Regions from separate parts of the Nonomuraea sp. NPDC054003 genome, predicted to be linked through region 2. Evidence: riboswitches for the same ligand, from Rfam matches in the RefSeq annotation. Region 2 holds a riboswitch; the other holds the start of a gene.
The links. Region 2 has a riboswitch for cobalamin ahead of ACZ6YG_RS43095 (ABC transporter substrate-binding protein). Riboswitches for the same ligand answer to the same signal wherever they lie in the genome.
Positions count from the first base shown of each region.

Region 1: linked by a shared signal. The riboswitch ahead of ACZ6YG_RS19355 (ribonucleoside-diphosphate reductase subunit alpha) and the one ahead of ACZ6YG_RS43095 (ABC transporter substrate-binding protein) in region 2 are both predicted to bind cobalamin.

Region 1 covers NZ_JBVJKR010000007.1:27,572-41,802, reverse strand. The annotation lists gene cysC (adenylyl-sulfate kinase) at 1-302, shown strand, start outside; tRNA gene ACZ6YG_RS19370 (tRNA-Pro) at 427-501, opposite strand; gene ACZ6YG_RS19365 (mechanosensitive ion channel family protein) at 678-1,760, opposite strand; gene ACZ6YG_RS19360 (ribonucleotide-diphosphate reductase subunit beta) at 1,781-2,776, opposite strand; gene ACZ6YG_RS19355 (ribonucleoside-diphosphate reductase subunit alpha) at 2,789-4,954, opposite strand; cobalamin riboswitch at 5,046-5,242, opposite strand; gene ACZ6YG_RS19350 (tripartite tricarboxylate transporter substrate-binding protein) at 5,275-6,192, opposite strand; gene ACZ6YG_RS19345 (SAM-dependent methyltransferase) at 6,268-6,990, opposite strand; gene glmS (glutamine--fructose-6-phosphate transaminase (isomerizing)) at 7,088-8,908, opposite strand; gene ACZ6YG_RS19335 (hypothetical protein) at 8,918-9,193, opposite strand; gene ACZ6YG_RS19330 (N-acetylmuramoyl-L-alanine amidase) at 9,375-11,990, shown strand; tRNA gene ACZ6YG_RS19325 (tRNA-Gly) at 12,077-12,148, shown strand; tRNA gene ACZ6YG_RS19320 (tRNA-Cys) at 12,164-12,234, shown strand; tRNA gene ACZ6YG_RS19315 (tRNA-Gly) at 12,286-12,357, shown strand; tRNA gene ACZ6YG_RS19310 (tRNA-Val) at 12,377-12,448, shown strand; gene ACZ6YG_RS19305 (mechanosensitive ion channel family protein) at 12,670-13,485, shown strand; gene ACZ6YG_RS19300 (hypothetical protein) at 13,632-13,901, shown strand; gene ACZ6YG_RS19295 (ribose-phosphate diphosphokinase) at 13,935-14,231, shown strand, end outside.
Region 2 covers NZ_JBVJKR010000027.1:68,105-73,740, forward strand. The annotation lists gene ACZ6YG_RS43080 (hypothetical protein) at 1-33, shown strand, start outside; gene ACZ6YG_RS43085 (ABC transporter ATP-binding protein) at 48-836, opposite strand; gene ACZ6YG_RS43090 (FecCD family ABC transporter permease) at 833-1,888, opposite strand; gene ACZ6YG_RS43095 (ABC transporter substrate-binding protein) at 1,885-2,862, opposite strand; cobalamin riboswitch at 3,000-3,182, opposite strand; cobalamin riboswitch at 3,229-3,357, shown strand; gene ACZ6YG_RS43100 (CbtB domain-containing protein) at 3,386-3,574, shown strand; gene ACZ6YG_RS43105 (CbtA family protein) at 3,583-4,335, shown strand; gene ACZ6YG_RS43110 (histidine phosphatase family protein) at 4,337-4,942, shown strand; partial or broken gene ACZ6YG_RS43115 (hypothetical protein) at 5,500-5,636, opposite strand, start outside.

The DNA.
Region 1 (14,231 bases), on a different contig from region 2:
TGCTGGACGCCGGGCTGATCGTGATCGTCGCGCTGGTCTCGCCCTTCCGGACGGACCGGGCGGCGGCGCGGAGCCTGTTCCCGCCGGGCGACTTCGCCGAGGTCTGGGTGGACACCCCGCCCGAGGTGTGCGCGAGCCGGGACCCGAAGGGCCTGTACGCCCAGGCGAAGGCCGGCAGGCTGCCCAACATGACCGGCCTCGGCCAGGCCTACGAACCGCCGGAGCACCCTGACCTGGTGGTCGACGGCTCCGGATCGCCCGACGAGGTGGCGGAGAAGCTGGCCGGACTGCTGCAGGGTTAAGAGGGTGGGCCCCGGGCCGGGCTGGCGTGGGCCGTGCCCGGGGCGGAGGGCCGTGTCCGGCCGGGGGTCGCCACTCCCGCCGGTCCAGATCAGTGCCCGCGGCCCTCTTCTTTCAGGGCCGGTGTCCGAGTGGCAGGATTCGAACCTGCGACGCTCCTGCTCCCAAGGCAGGCGGGCTGCCAAGCTGCCCCACACTCGGGTGGTGAAGAACCGCCTGTGAACCCCGGCGGCCGGGTCGGGTCAGCCGGATGCCGGGCAGGCGCCGGGAGACGGGGGAAGCGGTTCGCGCTTCAGGCCGGTCACTGCTCGCCCCCTTTCTCCTCGGTCTTGACGCTGTCAACGCTAGACCGATGATCGGCCGGAGCGCCAGCGGTTTTACGGCGAGCCGGGCTCGCCGGGCCAGGGGACGCCCGCGCGGGTCTCGGGCGACTCGACGCGGAAGCGGGGCATGGCCTCGGGGTGGTTCTCGCGCACGTACGTGATGAGGTGCTCGCGCACGTCGCACTTGAGATCCCAGGCGGAGGCCGAGTCCGCGGCGCTCATCAGCGCGCGCAGCTCGACCAGGCCGTTCAGCTGGATGTCGGTGACCTGGAGGGTCCAGTCCTTCTGGTCCCACAGCGGGTTGGTCTGCAGGTAGCGGTAGAGCTCCTCACGCAGCTTCTCGACCGGTACCGACCAGTCGACGCGCAGGTAGACGACGGCGAGGACCCGGCTGCCGTGCCGGGTCCAGTTCTCGAACGGGGTCTGCGTGAAGTAGGAGACCGGCAGGACCAGGCGCCGCTCGTCCCACAGCCGCACCACGACGTAGGTGAGCGTGAGCTCCTCGATCCTGCCCCATTCCTCCTGCACCACGACGACGTCGTCCAGGCGCAGCGCGTCGCTGAAGGCGAGCTGCAGCCCGGCGAGCATGTTGCCGAGCGTCGGCTGGGCGGCGATGCCGACGACCGCGCCGGCGATGCCCGCGGACGCGAGCAGACCCGCGCCCAGCGCCCGCACCTGCGGGAAGGTGAACAGCATCGCGCCGAACGCGATCACCACGACGGTCGCGGTGGCGGCCCGGCGCACCAGCGTGATCTGCGTCTTGATGCGGCGGGCCCGCCGGTTGCGCTCCCCCTCCACGAGGTCCAGGCGCTCCAGGGCGACGTCCGTGAACGCGTACGTCGCCTGGATGATCAGCCAGGTCGCCGCGCCGATGATGAGCAGCGTGACGACCCGCTCGACGGACTCGCCGAACGCCCGCTGCTGCGGCTCAGGGCCGATCATCAGCGGGTAGAACATGATGTTGAACGTCATCAGCAGGACGGTCGTCACCACCGGCCAGTGGCAGTGCTTGACCAGGCGGCTGCTGAAGGTCCACTTGCGCCCGACCCTGAGGAGCACCTGCCGGGTCAGCTCCAGGACGATGACCGCCCCGATCATCGCGCCGGCCAGGTTCAGCCAGGCGCTGGAGAACTGCACGTGAGCGACCCCCCGAAGATTCAGAAGTTCTCGTCAAAACTCACATTGCCCTCAACCGCCACCTGATAAGCGGACACCCGGCGTTCGAAGAAGTTGGCCAGCTCCTGCACGTCCTGGAGCTCCATGAAGGCGAACGGGTTCTCGGTGCCGTAGCGGCGGGGCATGCCCAGCCTGACCAGCCGCTGGTCGGCGACGTACTCCAGGTAGGCGCGCATCTGCTCGGCGGACATCCCGGGCATGCCGTCGCCGCACAGGTCGCGGGCGAAGGCCAGCTCGGCGGCGACCGCCTCCTCCAGCATGCGGCCGACCTGCTCGCCCAGCTCCTCGTCGAACAGCTCGGGCTCCTCCGCCCGGACGGTGTCGACGACGCTGAACGCGAACTCCATGTGCATGGACTCGTCGCGGAACACCCAGTTCGTCCCGGTGGCCAGCCCGCTGAGCAGGCCGCGGGAGCGGAACCAGTACACGTACGCGAAGGCGCCGTAGAAGAACAGGCCCTCGATGCAGGCGGCGAAGCAGATGAGGTTGAGCAGGAACCGCCGCCGGTCGCCCGCGTTCTCCAGGCTCCGCAGGTCCCCGATGGAGTCGATCCACCGGAAGCAGAACTCGGCCTTGTCGCGGATCGACGGGATGTGCTCGATCGCGGCGAACGCCTTGACCCGCTCGTCCGGGTCGGGCAGGTAGGTGTCGAGCAGCGTCAGGTAGAACTGCACGTGCACCGCCTCCTCGAACAGCTGCCTGCTCAGGTAGAGCCGGGCCTCGGGGGCGTTGACGTGCTGGTAGAGGTTGAGCACCAGGTTGTTGGCGACGATCGAGTCACCGGTGGCGAAGAACGCGACCAGCCGGTTGATCAGGTGCCGTTCCTGGGCGGTCATCTTTGCCAGGTCGGCCACGTCGGAGTGCAGGTCGACCTCCTCCACCGTCCAGGTGTTGCGGATGGCGGCCCGGTAGCGCTCGTAGAAGTCCGGGTAGCGCATCGGGCGCAGGGTGAGGTCCATTCCGGGGTCGAGAAGCATGAGGGGATCTCCTTACTGGCAGGCTTCGCAGACGTCGGGGTTCTCCAGCGAGCAGGCCACCTGCTCGACGGCGGCGGCCGGCTGGACGGTGGTCTGCGCGATGCGGGTGGCCGGGCGGGAACGCAGGTAGTAGGTGGTCTTCAGGCCCTGCTTCCACGCGTAGGCGTACATCGACGAGAGCTTGCCGATGGTGGGGGCGGCCATGAACAGGTTGAGCGACTGGCCCTGGTCGACGTACGGCTGGCGGGCGGCGGCCAGGTCGATGAGCGCCTTCTGCGGCAGCTCCCAGGCGGTGCGGTAGAGCAGCTTGAGGTCGTCGGGGATGCCCGGCAGGTGCTGCACGGACCCGTCGGCGCGCTTCAGCGCGTCACGCGTCGCCTGCGTCCACAGCCCGCGTTCCCGCAGGTCGGCCACCAGATAGCGGTTGACCTGGAGGAACTCGCCAGACAGCGTCTCGCGCTTGAACACGTTGGACACCTGCGGCTCGATGCACTCGTAGCAGCCGGCGATGGACGCGATGGTGGCCGTCGGCGCGATGGCGATCATGAGCGAGTTGCGCAGCCCGGTGGCGGCGATCTTCTCGCGGAGCGCGTCCCAGCGCGGCGAGCCGGCGGCGGCGTAGTGGTCGGGGTGCAGCACGCCCGCCGCGGCGCGGGTGTCGTCGTACGAGGGATGCCGCCCGCGTTCGGCGGCCAGGTCGGCCGAGGTGTCGTAGGCCGCCAGCGCGATCTCCTCGGCGATACGGGTGGACAGCTCCAGCGCCCGCGGCGAGTCGAACGGGAGGCGGAGCGCGAAGAACACGTCGGCCAGCCCCATCACGCCGAGCCCGATCGGCCGCCAGCGCCGGTTGGCCGCCCCGGCCTCGGGCGTCGGGTAGAAGCCCAGGTCGATGGTGCGGTCCAGGAAGCGCACGGCCGTCCGGACGGTGGCGCGCAGCCGCTCCCAGTCGAGGCCGTCGCGCCCGTCCAGGTGGGCGGCGAGGTTGACCGAGCCGAGGTTGCACACCGCGGTCTCGGCGTCGCTGGTGACCTCCAGGATCTCGGTGCACAGGTTGGACAGGTGGATGACGTTCTCCGGCCGGGCGGTCTGGTTGGAGGTGCGGTTGGCCGTGTCCTTGAACGTCATCCAGCCGTTGCCGGTCTGCGCGAGCGTCCGCATCATCCGCCCGTACAGGGTCCTGGCCGGGATCCGCCGGGTGTGCCGGCCCTCGGCCTCGTAGGCCCGGTAGGCGCGGGTGAACGCCTCGCCGTGCAGGTCGGGCAGGTCGGGGACGTCCTTGGGGTCGAACAGCGACCAGTCCTCACCGGCCTCGACGCGGCGCATGAACTCGTCCGGCACCCAGTTGGCCAGGTTGAGGTTGTGGGTGCGGCGGGCGTCCTCGCCGGTGTTGTCGCGCAGCTCCAGGAACTCCTCGATGTCGGCGTGCCAGGTCTCCAGGTAGACGCAGGCCGCGCCCTTGCGCCGGCCGCCCTGGTTGACCGCCGCGACCGAGGCGTCGAGGGTGCGCAGCCACGGCACGATGCCGTTGGAGTGGCCGTTGGTGCCCCGGATGAGCGAGCCACGTGAGCGCACCCGGGTCCACGAGATGCCGATGCCGCCCGCGTACTTCGACAGCCGGGCGACCTGCGCGTACCGGTCGTAGATCGCCTCCAGCTCGTCGCGCGGCGAGTCGAGCAGGAAGCACGACGAGAGCTGCGGGCGGCGCGCGCCCGCGTTGAACAGGGTCGGCGAGCTGGGCAGGTAGGACAGCGTCGCCATCAGCCGGTAGAGCTCGGCGGCCTCCGCGACGGTCTCCGACAGCCCGCAGGCGACCCGCAGGAAGAAGTGCTGGGGCCGCTCCAGCACGGTCCGGGTGACCGGGTGGCGCAGCAGGTAGCGGTCGTAGACGGTGCGCAGCCCGAAGTACTCGAACCGCTCGTCGGCGGCGTCCGAGACGAGCGCGTCCAGCTCGGCGGCGTGCGCGGCGACGAACTCCGCCAGGCCGTCCTGGATCAGCCCCGCCGCGTGGGTGGCGGCGATCGAGCCGGAGAACGACCGCACCCCGTGCGCGGCCGCCTCGTCGGCGATCTCCTCGGCGAGCAGCCCGGCGGCCACCCGCGAGTTCGCCGGGTCGGCGATCACCCGGGCGGCGGCCTCCTCGATGGCCAGGCGCCGATCACCCTCGACGATCTGTGTCACGTGCTCTCTCCTCGCGAGCTCATCCCCGTGAGGGCGCGCGAGAGCACGGCGGCGCACGCCGCTAGGCCCCCGGGCCCTCCCTCGAGGCCCTGGACATGGTCCATCGCCGGCAGGTCTTCGGGCTCGCGGGCGTCTCGCACTCTCCTACTGGCCGTCGCTTCCCGGATCTTTCCAGTGCTCGTTGACGGCGGTCGTTCCCGCTCACCGCTGCGGGGCAGCCCCGGAATCGCACCGGGTTCCCTTTTGCTCCGCCCCGGGCGGGGGCGAACCGGCGAACGATCGAGATCCTACATCTAGTGGCTGCTTTCGCAACCGCCACATCATGTTGTGCCCTTGCCGCTTTCGAGGAGGCCGAGATCGCGGAGCACGGCCTTGGTGCGGCGGACCTCGGAGACGACCCAGGCGGCGAAGCGGTCGCCGGCCAGCGGGATCGGCGTCCAGTCGCCCTCCCGGCAGGTACGCTGCCAGCCGGGCGAGCCGGTCACCTCCTCGCACATGCCGATGGCCGCCTCCCGGCTCTCCTGCGGCATGCCGCCGGGCCCGACGGCGGCGCACCAGCTCGCGAAGTCCACCCGGACCCCGAGCTCCAGCAGGCTGGGCGCGTCCAGCCCGGGGAACCGCTCGGCACAGGACACGGCCAGCACCCGGACCCGGCCCCGGTCGATGTACGGGCGCCAGCCGGCGAGCGGGCCCGTCGCGGCGACGGCGCGGCCGGCGAGCAGCGCGGTGGCGACCTCGGAGATGCCGGGGTAGCCGGTGTAGTCCACCTGCCGGGTGTCGGCGCCGAGCCCGCGGGCGATGAGCCCGAACAGCAGGTGGTCGGGGGCGCCCTGCGGCCCGCCGGCGAGCGGGGTGCCCGTGGGGTCGGCGCGCAGGCGGGCGCCGAACGCGTCGAAGGTGGCCAGACCCGAGTCGCGCGGCACCAGCACCACCTCGACCTCGCCGGCCAGCCGGGCCAGCGGGGTGGTGCCGTGCAGGGGCGACTCGGCCGCGTTCAGCTCGGCGGCGGCGAGCGCGGGCAGCCCGGTGATGGTGATCGTGGTGACCGGCCCGGCCCCGCCGACCGGGTAGCCGGCTCCGCGGGCCACCTGGGTGAACGCCTCGGCGACGCGGCTCCAGCGCTCGCCGCCGCCGAGGATCTCGTACGCGCCGGGCGCGCGTCCGGCGTGACGGTCACCGCAGCCGGCCAAGCAGGCGGCCACTCCCAGGCCTGTCACGAGGAACCGCCTGCGCCGCATGACCCGCCTCCCCCGAAGTGTCCACTTCAGGTTATTTACAGATCACGCAGAGTTACACATGCCGGATATCACCTACTAAGGTTTCCAGGCCATCCCGGCCAGCAGCGGCAGCCGTGTGGCGCCGACCAGGCGTGGCCGGTCGGGCCGCCACTCGTGGGCCTGCACCAGACCGGGCTCGATCATGACGAAGTCACCGAAGAACGCCTGGATCTCCTCCGGTCCCCGGCCGGTGCCGCCCGCCGGGGCGTCGCCGGACGAGGTGGCGTGCGCGATCGCCAGGTGGCTGCCCGGCGCCAGCGCCTCCCGCAGGAGGGCGACCACGGCGTGCGGGTTCATGCTGTCGGGCACGAAGTGGAGCACCGACACCAGCAGCACCCCGACCGGCCTGGCCGGGTCGAGGAAGCCGGCGGCGCCGTCCAGCATCCGCGCGGGGTCGAGCAGGTCGGCCTCCACGAAGACGGCCCCGGCCTGCTCCTCCAGCAGTTCGCGGCCGTGCGCGGCCACCACCGGGTCGTGGTCGACGTAGACGACCCTGGCGTCCGGGACCACCTCGTGCACGTTGCCCTGGGTGGGCAGGCCGCTGCCCACGTCCAGGAACTGGGTGACGCCCTGCGCGGCGGCGTAGCGTACCGCACGCTGGAGGAACTCCCTGGCGGCGCGCGCCTGCGGCACCGCCTCCGGTATCAGGTCCGCCAGCCGGTCCAGGGCCTCGCGGTCGACCGCGAAGTTGTCCTTGCCGCCGAGCAGGTAGTCGTACATTCGGGCGAGATTGGGAGTGTCGGGGTCGGACTGGGGCACATTTTCGACCCTAGGCGCTCCCCTCCCGGGGCGACACCGGCCGGATTCCGACTATGACCCAGCCGAACGGTAAGGGTTTACTAACCCCCTCTTGCCGCTATTCCACCGTGACACTCTTGGCCAGGTTGCGCGGCTTGTCCACGTCCCTGCCGAGGGCCACCGCGGCGTGGTAGGCCAGCAGCTGGAGCGGGATCGTGAGCAGGATCGGGTCCAGCTCGATCTCGTTCTTGGGCACCACGATGCAGTCCTCGGCCAGCTTGGTGTCCGGTTCGCGGTGGCCGACCATCAGCACGCTGCCGCCGCGGGCGCGGATCTCGCCGAGCGTGGTGAGGTTCTTGTCGAGCAGCTCGTCGTCGGGGACGACCGCCACCGTCGGCATCTCCGGGCCGATCAGCGCGAGCGGGCCGTGCTTGAGCTCGCTGGCCGGATAGGCCTCGGCGTGCACGTACGAGATCTCCTTGAGCTTCTGGGCGCCCTCGCGGGCCACCGGATAGCCGCGGACCCGGCCGACGAACATCATGCTCGCGTGCTTGGCGTACTTCTGCGCCAGCTCGGCGATCTTGTCGCCCTGCGTGAGGATCTCCTCGATCTGGCCCGGCAGCCTGCGCAGGCCCTCGCAGATGCGCCGGCCGTCGGCCGGCGACAGGTCGCGCACCCGGCCCAGGTGCAGCGCCAGCAGCGCGAACGCGACCGCGGTCGAGGTGAACGCCTTGGTCGAGGCCACCGACACCTCAGGGCCCGCGTGCAGGTAGACGCCGCCGTCGACCTCGCGGGCGATGGCGCTGCCGACCGCGTTGACGATGCCGATCACCCGGCCGCCCTTGCGCTTGAGCTCCTGCACGGCGGCGAGCGTGTCGTAGGTCTCGCCGGACTGGCTGATGGCGACGTAGAGCGTGTCCTGCTCGACGACGGGGTTGCGGTAGCGGAACTCGCTGGCGGGCTCGGCGTCGGCCGGGATGCGGGCCAGCTCCTCGATCAGCTGGGCGCCGATCTGGCCGGAGTAGTACGCCGAACCGCAGCCGATGACCTTCACCCGGCGGAAGGAGCGGGTCTCGCGGGCGTTCATGTTGAGCCCGCCCAGGTGGGCCACGTTGAAGCGCTCGTCCAGGCGGCCGCTCATCGTGCGGGCGGTGGTCTCGGGCTGCTCGGAGATCTCCTTGAGCAGGTAGTGCTCGTAGCCGCCGGTGTCGTAGTGGCCGGCGTCCCAGTCGACGGTCAGCGGCTCCTTGGCGGTCTCGCGGGCGTCGCTGGCGAAGGTGTGGAACCCGTCGGCGCGCAGCACGGCCAGCTCGCCGTCCTCCAGGTGGACCACCTGGCGGGTGTAGCGGACGAGCGCGGCCACGTCGGAGGCGGCGAACATCTCCTTCTCGCCGATGCCGAGCACGATCGGGCTGCCGTTGCGAGCCACGACCACCTCGCCCGGCCGCTCGGCGTCGATCACCGCGATCCCGTACGTGCCGACGACGCTCTTGAGCGACTTGCGTACGGCCTCCTCAAGGGAGTCGTTCTCGTCGACGGCGGCGGCGATCAGGTGGGCGAGCACCTCGGTGTCGGTCTCGGACCGGAACTCCACGCCGTCGGCGACGAGCTTGGCCCGCAGCTCCCCGGCGTTCTCGATGATGCCGTTGTGCACCACCGCGATGCGCTCATCGCCCGACAGGTGCGGATGCGCGTTCTCGTCGCTGGGCACGCCGTGCGTCGCCCACCGGGTGTGGCCGATGCCGAGAGCGCCCTTGAACCTGGCCGGCACCACCTTGGCCAGGTCGGCGACCCTGCCCTTGACCTTGCGGACCTTGAGTCCTTTGCTGGAGACGACGATCCCGGCCGAGTCGTAGCCGCGGTACTCCAGCCGCTGCAGCCCTTCGAGCAGGATGGGTGCCGCGTCCTTCGGCCCCACGTACGCGACGATTCCGCACATCCGAGTCTCCTATCCGTAGACGATCCGGCGCAGTTGCCGCAGCGACAGCTCGGGCGCCGCCACCCGGCGGGCCCTCAGCTCGGCGGCGATCCTGGGAAAGATCTCATCGTTGGTGAAGCCACGGGCCTGCAACTCCCCGTGGCGACGCCGGACGAACTCCTCCGAGGACTCGGAGAAGTACGACAGCACGTCGGCCACCACGCGCGCCGCCTCGCCGGGCCCGAGCGGGCTCGTCCGGGTGAGGTGGACGATGAGGTCCTCGTAGGGATGCCGCGCCGTAGACACAGACGAGGACATTACGCAGATGGAACGAGACACGCCAACATCCTGCCCGATTTCGGGCAGAATCAGCTCGGACGAGGGCTCAGCTTCTCCCAATCAGGTGTGCGGCTTTAGGTAGATCCCATGCGGGCGCGGGAATGGTGACGCACAGTGTTCGCGTCGTACCGTCGCGTGGAGGTCCGTCATGCTGTTGCAGGTCGCCGTCGCCGCCGCCGTCCTGGCCGGCCAGCCGGGGGGACGCCAGGACGACTTCGCCTCGGCGGCCAGGGAGTACGGGGTGCCGGTCAGCGTGCTCCTGGGCGTGTCGTACCTGCAGTCGCGCTGGGACGCGCACGCGGGCGAGCCCTCCACGGCGGGCGGTTACGGCCCCATGCACCTGCTGGACCCCGCGCTCATCACGGGCGCCGGTCCCCGCTCCGGCGGCCGGCCGCACGGCCCCCTCCCCCGCGCCGCCGCACCGGGCCACCAGCACGGCGACGCCCGCGGCGACGCTGCCCGCCCCCGCCCGCACCTGGATCCCCGGGGCGAACCCGCGACGGGCCCGGCGGAAGGCAAGGGGACGACACCCCACGAGACCACCCGGCCGGCATCCGGCTCCCCGCGAGCGACCTCGAAAGAGGCGGCGCGGACCGGAAGCGGCGATCGGGGCGCGACCGCGGGCGAAGCGGCCTCGTCCGGAGGCGACTGGGGGGCGACTCTTGGGGAGGCCGCGCGGTTGACGGGGGTCAGCGTCGAGCGGCTGCGCAGGGACGCCGCCGCGAACATCCGGGCCGGCGCCGCCCTGCTCGCGTCCTACCAGGGCGTGCCCAGCGCCGACCCGGCCCGCTGGCACGCCGCGGTCGCCCGCTACTCGGGCTCGCCCGCGTTCGCCGACGAGGTGCTGCGGGTGATCCGCGACGGCGCGGCCCGACGGGCGGACGACGGCTCCCTGGTCCGGCTGCCCGCGCACCCGGCGCTCCGCTCCCCCGTCCGTCCGACCGATCCGGGGGACGGGGCCGAGTGCCCGCCGTCGCTGGAGTGCCGATGGATGCCCGCCGCGTACGCCAGGACCGGCGAGCAGGACTACGGCAACCACGACCGCATGAGCCGCCCCCGCCGAATCGACTACATCGTCATCCACGACACCGAGGGCCCCTTCCGGGGCATCCCACGCCTGATCCGCGACCCGGAGTACGTGAGCTGGCACTACACGATCCGCTCCCGCGACGGCCAGATCGCCCAGCACGTGAAGACCCGCGACATCGCCTGGCACGCCGGCAACTGGGACGTCAACACCCGCTCGGTCGGCATCGAGCACGAGGGCTACCTGGCCAGGGGTGGCACCTGGTACACCGAGGCCATGTACCGCGCCTCGGCCCGGCTGGTCCGCCACCTGGCCGCCGAGCACGACATCCCGCTCGACCGGGCCCACATCCTGGGCCACGACAACGTCCCCGGCACCACCCCGGACACCCTCGCCACCATGCACGAGGACCCCGGCCCCTACTGGGACTGGGCCCACTACTTCGACCTGCTCGACGCCCCCTTCGACAAGCGCCCCCGGCGACTCGACACCCTGAGGAAGGCAGCCACCGACGAGCCCGCCACCTCGTACGGCGAAGAACCAGACCACCCCGACACCACCAGTCCCTCCCACGCCCAGCCTCCGGCGGCCCCAGCCATACGCGACCACACCACCGCAGACCTGCCCATGCACCACACCGCCGCGGACCCGACCGCGCACGACGGAACCGCCGCGGACCACCACACCCCTGCGGATCCTGCCGCACATGACCAGACCACCGCGGACCCCGCCATGCGTCACCACACCGCTGGAGATCCGGCCGCGCACGACGGGACCGCCGCGGACCCTGCTATGCATCACCGCACCCCTGCGGATCCGGCCGCACATGACCAGACCACCGCGGACCCCGCCACGCACCACCACACCCCTGCAGACCTAGCCGCGCTTGACCGGCCCGCCGCGGATCCGGCCGCGCGTGATCAGACCGCCGCCGACACCATCGTGCTTGATCAGGCCACAGCGGACGCGGTCGTGCGCGGTCAGAGCGGCCCGGTGGTGCGTGACCAGGACTCCATGGGCTCGGCCATGCGCGACCAGACCGCCGCAAGCTCGGTCGTGCGTGATGGGGTCGGGTTCGGCAGGGTTGTGCGGGAACGGCCCGGGCGTGGGGGATCCGTCCTGATCCTGCCGGAGTACGACGAGCACCGGCCGCGTTTCACCGGCTGCAAGAGCGCCAAGCCCGACCGGCCGTGCCCGCCGCACGGCGCGTCCGCGGTGTGGCTGCACACGGCGCCCCGCCACGACGCGCCGCTGGTGGACGACATCGGCAAGCGCGTCGGCGAGCCCAGCACGTACAGCGTCTACGACCACAGCGCCCGCGCCTCCGCCGGGCAGCGGTTCGCGGTGGCCGGGCGGCGCGGCGACTGGACGGCCATCTGGTATCTCGGCCGCCGTGCCTGGTTCCACGACCCGCACGAGCACCCGACCGCCGTCCGCGCCCGCGGCCCCGTGGTGGTCCCGCGCAACCCGGACGTCAAGGTGTACGGGCGCGCCTACCCGGAGAAGTCGGCCTATCGCGGCACGGGAGTCGCCTACCAGCCTCACGTCGCGCTCCCGTACCGGATCGGCCCCGGCGAGGCGTACACGGTCGGCGACACCCTGACCGGTTCGTACCATGCGGCCGGATACAAGCCCGCGAACCACGTCACCGTGAGGGGCAGGCAGCGCTACCACCAGATCCAGCTCGGTCACCGCGTCGCGTTCGTCAAGGCGGAGGACGTCCGCCTCGTCCGCTGATTTTCGCCCCGGGAGCTGCTCCATGGACACGGGCACTCCCGGAAAGCGATATGGTTTTCTTCGTAACCGGCTGGCGCCGGAGACACGCGGAAGTGGCTCAGGGGTAGAGCATCACCTTGCCAAGGTGAGGGTCGCGGGTTCGAATCCCGTCTTCCGCTCGGAGTTCAACTCCTGGTGGAGTGGCCGAGAGGCGAGGCAGCGGCCTGCAAAGCCGTCTACACGGGTTCAAATCCCGTCTCCACCTCGGCAGGTTCGGCGGATCTCACGAGATCCGCTAAGGTAAGAGCAGTGCCATGCGGAAGTGGCTCAGGGGTAGAGCATCACCTTGCCAAGGTGAGGGTCGCGGGTTCGAATCCCGTCTTCCGCTCTGAGTGACAACTCAATACGGACGATTAGCTCAGCGGGAGAGCGCTTCCCTGACACGGAAGAGGTCACTGGTTCAATCCCAGTATCGTCCACCCCACAAAGCCCCAGATTCTGGCACCCGCCAGGTCTGGGGCTTTCTCGTTGCACCGGGCCAGGGCGAATCATCGAGCGGCCTTGACCTCAAAGGCGTCCATCATCACGCTCTGTTTACCATTTGGCCGCTTCTGCGCAGATTATGTCACGCTGCGTGCATATAGCCACTCCGAGCGGGTAGCGCGCTGACATTGGCTCCTCGGAGGGGGAAACCGTGGACATCAACATAGGCCAGGGCATATCCGATGCCTGGCGAATGATCGCGACATTCGTACCAAGACTCATCGCGTTCCTGGTCATACTCATCATCGGCTGGATCGTGGCGAAGCTGCTGGAGAAGGTCGTCGACAAGGTTCTGGAGCGGGTCGGGTTCGACCGGGCCGTCCAGCGCAGTGGCGTGCAGAGGTGGCTGGAGCGCAGCCAGTACGACGCGAGCAGCCTGCTCGCCAGGATCGTCTTCTATGCGATCATCCTGGTCACCCTGCAGATCGCGTTCAGCGTGTTCGGGCCGAACCCGATCTCCGCGCTGCTGAACGCCGTGGTGGCGTGGCTGCCCATGGCGATCGTGGCCATCGTGATCATCGTGGTGGCCGGCGCGATCGCGAAGGCCGTCGGCGACATCATCAGGGGCGCGCTCGGCGGGCTGTCCTACGGCCGCCTGCTGGCCGTGGCCGCGGAAGTGTTCATCTGGGCGCTGGGGATCATCGCCGCGCTCAACCAGATCGGCGTGGCCACGGCGGTCACCACCCCGGTCCTGATCGCGGCGCTCGCCACAGTGGGCGCGATCGCGGCCATCGGCGTCGGCGGCGGGCTCGTGCGGCCCATGCAGCAGCGGTGGGAACGCTGGCTCAGCCGGATCGAGGAGGAGGCGCCGCAGGCCAGGGCGCACGCGGAGGCGTACCAGCAGGGGCGTGAGCACGCCCGTGCCATGACGCCCGAGGAGATGGCCGAGCGCGGCACGTCGGAGCAGCGGATCACGCCGCAGACCGGCACCGGGACGGTCGGCTCCACCCGGCCGGACATCCGGGAGCCCTGACTCCCGCCGACCTCCGGGACGATGCAGGGGCGGGCGGGCCGACTCGGCCCGGCCGCGACCCCGGTAAGGAGGTCTGGACGCTGTGACACCGCGCCGACCCTGGGCAGGGGGAAAGCAGAGCGAGCGCTTCCTGAGAGGTAGGTCAGATGTCCGAGCCCCAGCCTGACGTGGTTTCTTCAGAAGAACGAACTCATGCGCTCGAGGCCGAGCTGAACGCTCTCAGGGCCCGGGCCGACAAAGTCGACCAGCAGCTCCAGGCGTTGGCGGAGGCGAGTCTGGCCCTGGCCCGCGGCCTGGAGAGCCCTCCGGTGGAGGAGCCCGGGCAGCCGCATGCGGAGCGGGCCGCACGACTCGCCCACGAGCTGCTGCTCGCGGCCGGCCTGGGCCGGAGGGGGAGCGAGGGCAGCGAGGGGTAGATGCCCCGCCACGAGCGGAGGTGGACCACACCGATGACACTGCAGATCGTGGCGGGAACGGCCAACCACGCGCTGGCCGGCTCCGTGGCCGGGATTCTCGGCATCGCGCCGGTCTCCGCGGCGGTGGAGCGATTTCCGGACGGAGAGCTCCGGCCCGTCGTGGGCGGGATGCGGGGTGCGGACGTCTATCTGGTCCAACCCACGAGCCCGCCGGTCAACGAGCACGTGATGGAGTCGCTGTTGCTGATCGACGCCTGCCGTCGGGCGGGCGCGGCGCAGATCACCGCGGTCATGCCGTACTTCGGGTACGCCCGTCAGGACCGTCGTGGC
Region 2 (5,636 bases):
GCCTCTCAGCGCTTCGCCGAGTGCGGCGGGTGAGGCGGGTGGAGGAATCATGAAGGGCTCTCCTGGTCTGGGTGAACGCTGATCTGCGGGACGCCGGTGCGGGGATGGGCGTGCACGTCCGCCGACACCTGGTAGACCTCGGTCAGCAGGGCCGGGGTGAGGACCCGGGCGGGCGGGCCGTCGGCGACGACTCGTCCGGCACGCATCACGCAGATCCGGTCGCAGAAGGCCGCGGCGAGGTTGAGGTCGTGCAGGGCGATCACGGCGGTCACGCCCAGGCCGCGCACCAGCCGCAGGACGTCGAGCTGGTGGCGCAGGTCGAGATGGTTGGTGGGCTCGTCGAGCACCATCGTGCCGGTCCGCTGGGCCAGGGCGCGGGCGATCAGGACGCGCTGCTTCTCCCCGCCCGACAGCCGGTCGAACGGCGCCTGGGCGAGCGCGGTGACGCCGAGCGCGTCCAGGGCGTCCATGACGATCCGCCGGTCGCCGACGTCGTCGCCCTGAAAAGCTCGCTTGTACGGGCCGCGCCCCATGGCCACGACCTCGTACACGGTCAGCTCGAACTCCCCGGGCGGCTCCTGGACGACGGCGGAGAGCCGGCGCGCGAGACGCCGGCCGCTCGTCCGCCAGATGTCCTCGCCGTCGAGCAGCACCCGCCCCGAGGTGGGGCGCCGGGCGCGGTAGAAGGTGCGCAACAGGGTGGACTTGCCCGCGCCGTTGGGCCCGGTCAGCGCGACGACCTCGCCGGGCGTCACGTCGAGGACCACGTCACGGACCAGGTCGCGGTCCGCCACGGCGACGCCCACGTGCTCGGCGCGGAGATGGCCGGGCCTCACCAGGCCGCCTTCCGCCGCATCAGCCACAGGAAGAACGGGCCGCCGGCGAGCGCCGTCAGGATGCCGATCGGGATCTCCTCGGGAGCGATCACCGTACGTGCCGCCAGGTCGGCGGCGATCAGGAAGGCCGCGCCGAGCAGGGCGGCGGCCGGCAGCGCGCGCTGGTGCCCGGCGCCGACCAGCAGGCGCACGATGTGCGGGAGCATCAGGCCGACGAACCCGATGGAGCCGCTGACCGCGACGACGGCGCCGATCATCAGGGCGACGAGGACGAACAGGCAGGCGCGGAAGCGGTGCACGTTCAGCCCCATGGAGGCGGCCGCCTCCTCCCCCGCCAGCAGCAGGTCGAGCGGGCGGGACACGCCGAGCAGCGTCACCGTGCCGAGCAGCACCGCCGCGGCCGGGATCGGGACCAGGTCCCAGGAGGTGCCGCCGAAGCCGCCCAGCATCCAGCGCATCGCCGACTCGGTCTTGCGCGGATCGCCGGAGGTGACGATGAGGTAGCCGGCGACCGCCGAGAGCACCTCGGCGGTCGCCACCCCGGCCAGGACGAGCCGTACCGTGGTCATCCGGCCGCCGGAGCGGGCCAGGAAGCACACCAGGGTCAGCGCGCCCAGCGCCCCCGCGAACGCGGCCAGCGGCAGCGAGAACGCGCCGAACACCGTGAGGTTCAGGACCAGGACGAGCACCGCGCCGACGCTCGCCCCGGAGGAGACGCCCAGCAGCATCGGGTCGGCCAGCGGGTTGCGCACGAGGGCCTGCAGCGCCATCCCGCACACCGACAACGCCGCCCCGGCGACGCCGCACAGCAGCACGCGCGGCGCCCGCACGTCCATCACGATCGTCTCCCTGACGGGCGGCCAGGTGGGTTCGACGAGCGCGGGCACGGCCCGGTGGACGAGGATGCCCCACACGTCGCCGGTGGCCAGCGGGACGGACCCGGCCGCGATCCCGGCCGTGGCGGCCACGAGGACCAGGGCCGTGAGCAGGATCAGGACCAGCGAGTACGGCAGGCGCGCGGCGCTTCTCGGCACCGCGGCAAGCGCGGTCACGAGAAGCGGTCCGGGTGGAGCTGCCCGGCCAGCGACTCGACGCCTTCCGGCACCCGGACGCCGAGCACCGTGGCCGACAGCGGCAGCACCGCGAACCGCTGGTCCCTGATCGCCGGGACGTCCTTGAGCGCCGGGTTGGCCAGGAGAAACCTCTTCTTGTCCGCCACGCTCTGGTCGCCGTAGTCGTAGATGACGATCACCTCGGGCGCGCGGTCGGCGACCTGCTCGAACGACACGTCGCCGAACGCCTTGCCCAGGTCGGCGAAGAGGTTCACGCCCCCGGCCCGGCTGATCATGTCATTGCCGATGCCGGCTCCGCCCGCGGTGAAAGCGGTCTTGTCGCCGCTGTCGTACACGAAGACCTTGACCGGCTCGGCGCCGCGCACCTTCTCCTCGACGCCCTCCAGCACGGCGCGCATCTGCGCGACGCGCTGTTCGGCGCGGTCGCTCACGCCGAAGATCCGGCCGATCGCACGGATCTCCTCCTCCAGGAGATCCGTGGTGACCGGGCCGGACGGGCATGCCTCCAGGCTGAGGTACGAGTTGATCCCGGCCTCGGCCAGCGCCTCCCGGCCACGCCCCTGCTCGTCGAAGGCGCTGCGAAAGCCACCGTAGACGAAGTCGGGCTCGGCCGACAGCAGGACCTCGTACGACGGATACTCCTCGGCGAGCACCTTGACGCTGTTGTAGGCGGCTTCGTACTCCGGCGGGATGCGGTCGTCGAGGAAGGCGGTGCCGGCCATCAACTTCTCCAGCCCGAGCGCCAGCATGATCTCGGTGACGTGCTGGTTCATCGTGACCGCCCGCCGTGGAGGCTGCTGGTACGTGGTGGTCACCCCGCAGTTGGTCGCGGTGACCGGGTAGCCCCCGACGGTAGACGGCGGAGGGGAGGCTGCGGGCTGCGCGGTGCCGCACCCCGTCATCAGCCCGATGGTCAGCAGGAGCGTGGCGGGGAGCGAGCGTGGACTCGTCATGGGAGGGGCCTTTCCTGACCGGCGTGGCGGGGCGGGATCGATCAAGAAGGCCCGCGCGCCGAGCAGGGGAAATGGCGTCGCGTCGGCTTCGTGGCATGGCGGCCACCGTCCTCTCTTGGGGAGATCCGCCCCAATTCCTTCGAGGAGGCGACCGCGTGAGTCTCCTGGCTCCCGGGTCGACGCTCGCCCCGGCCTTCCCACCCGTAGGGGCAGTGGCGTGTTCGGGGTCCGCTCGCCGGTCACAGTGGCGGGACCGCGCCGGATTCACACCGGCTTCCTCGTTCCGCCGTCGCCTACGTCCGGCATCGTCTCATATGTGTTCCTGCGCCTCCGGGACGGCCTGGGCGCATTGACGCGAACGGGAGGAAAGGATAGGTTCCGGTGGATTTCACGGTCGTCCAAGGGAAATCCGGTGAGATGCCGGTGCGGACGCGCCACTGTATCCGGGACGCAGATCCCGGGAGCCAGGTCGCTTGGCCGCCGTGACCTCGTTACATGGGACGCGTCACCCTGAGGAGGATCGATGAGCGGGCTCTCCACCCCGTCTGCTGTTCCCTTTCCACGTCTTGGCCCCTGGCTGCTCGCCGTGCCCGTGCTGCTGCTCGTGGCGTACCTGGTCCTGATGGACAACGGCGCGGTCTCGCAGATGGGTGCCTTCCTGCACGAACTGATGCACGACGGGCGGCACCTGCTCGGCGTGCCGTGCCACTAGGGGCCGGCGTGGTACGGACCTTCGTGGTCAGGGGCCTGCTCCTGGGGCTCCTGGCCGGACTGATCGCGGGCGGATTCGCCTTCACCTTCGGGGAACCCCAGGTGGACGCGGCGATCGCCCTGGAGGAGGCCGCGGCGCCGGCGCCCGCTTCAGCGGACGGGCACGGGCACAGCCACGGCGAGGAGGCCGAGGTCAGCAGGCCGGCGCAGAAGGCCGGGCTGTTCCTCGCCACCGGGCTGTACGGGCTGGCGGTGGGCGGCATCTTCGCGCTCGTGTTCGCCGGGCTGCGCGGGCGGGTCGGGCCGCGGTCGGACGGGCGGTTGGCGCTGGCGGCGGCGGGGACGGCGTTCGTCGCGGTCATCCTCGTTCCCTTCCTGAAATATCCGGCTAATCCGCCTGCGGTGGGCGATCCGGCGACGATCAACAGCCGCACCCTGCTGTACGTGGTGATGGTGCTCGTCGGGCTGGCCGCGGCGGCGATCGCGGTGGCGACGGCCCGCCGCGTCCACGCGGGCGGGTGGCCCCGGTGGGTCGCCGTGGTGGCCGCGTTCCTCGTGCCGGTGGTCGCCGCGTGGCTGTTGCTGCCCACGGTCGACGAGGTGCCCGACGGCTTCCCCGCCACGCTGCTGTGGGAGTTCAGGCTCGCCTCGATCGGCACGCAGCTGGTCTTCTGGGCGGTCTTCGGCGCGCTGTTCGGCTGGGCCTGCGACCGGGCGGCACGAGGCGCGGCGGCTCCCGTGGGTGCCGCCGCGCCGAGCTGAGGTGCTGTTCGTCCGGCACGCCACCACGCCGGGGACGCGGGCCGCCTGCTTCCCCACCGACGAGGACGCCGACACGGCGGGCCTGACCAGAGCCACCGCACTCACGAAGCCCGCCCGGGGAACCGCCGGGACTCCGGACGTCGGCCTGGGGCCGGCGGGGTTCGCCGGGGTCACGACGGCCTGGACCGCTCCCGTACGGGCCGCGCGGCAGACCGCCGCGGCGCTGGGGCTGGCAGCGTGCGAGGCCGTCGCGCTCGGGGAGGCGGACTGCGGCCGGTGGCGCGGACTGCCGTACGAGCGGGTCGCGGAGCAGGAGCCGGACGCGATCGCCCGGTGGCTGGCCGACCCCGACGCCGCACCGCACGGCGGCGAGCCGCTGACCGCGCACGCCGCCAGGGTGGCGCGCTGGCTCGACGGCGTACGGGAGGAGCCCGAAGGAGTCGTGGTCTGCGGCGTCGGCACCATCCGGGCGGCGCTGGGCCACGCGCTCGGGCTCGGCCCGCTGGGCGCCGCCCGCTTCGACCTCGCTCCCCTGTCCACCACCGAGCTGGCCATCACCCGGGACGGCTGGCGGGTCGCTCACGTCAACCGGAAGGTCCTGTTTTGATCGTTCCATATCCGTTCAGCGCGGTCGTCGGGCTGGATGAGCTCAAGCTGGCGCTGGTGCTCAACGCGGTCTCACCCCGAGTCAGCAGCGTGCTGTGCTGGGCAAGGTGGGCCATCCCATGGACGCCGGCCAGGAGGGGCAGAAGGGCATCGAGTGGTAGTGCCCCGACTCGAAAACCATCACATCCAGGGTGAGATTCCCTTCACCCTCAAGGGCCAGCCTCCACCTCCGTCCTCGGCAGAGACAGAGCATGAGTCGTCAACGCCCACCACCGAACCGAGCTCGATTGTCACCTCCGCCGCACTTGCCCCGGCCACGCCGGAAAGCTCGGTGAGCCCTACGCCGCAGCAGGGAGCGGCGGGTTGCCGAGCTGAATCTGGGTGGCCGTGGTGGGGTCGCTGCTGATCGGCATCGGCCTATGAACTGGCCGGCGCCAAGGCCAAGCGACCGAGGTGACGACCGTGGCCCGATCCCAGGCCTGTCCCGGGTCCCGGTCACGTGGGTGCGGCCGGCCTCCGGGTCGGCGGATATCGGGTGCACGTATGTGCCTGGTGTGCTCAGCCCGTGAGCTGGGTGGCCAGGAGCCGGGTGTACGCGCCATCCGCCACCAGGAGTTCAGCGTGCGCGCCGGTCTCGGCGACGTGGCCGCCGTCCAGGACGACGATGCGGTCGGCGGTGCGGATGGTCGACAGGC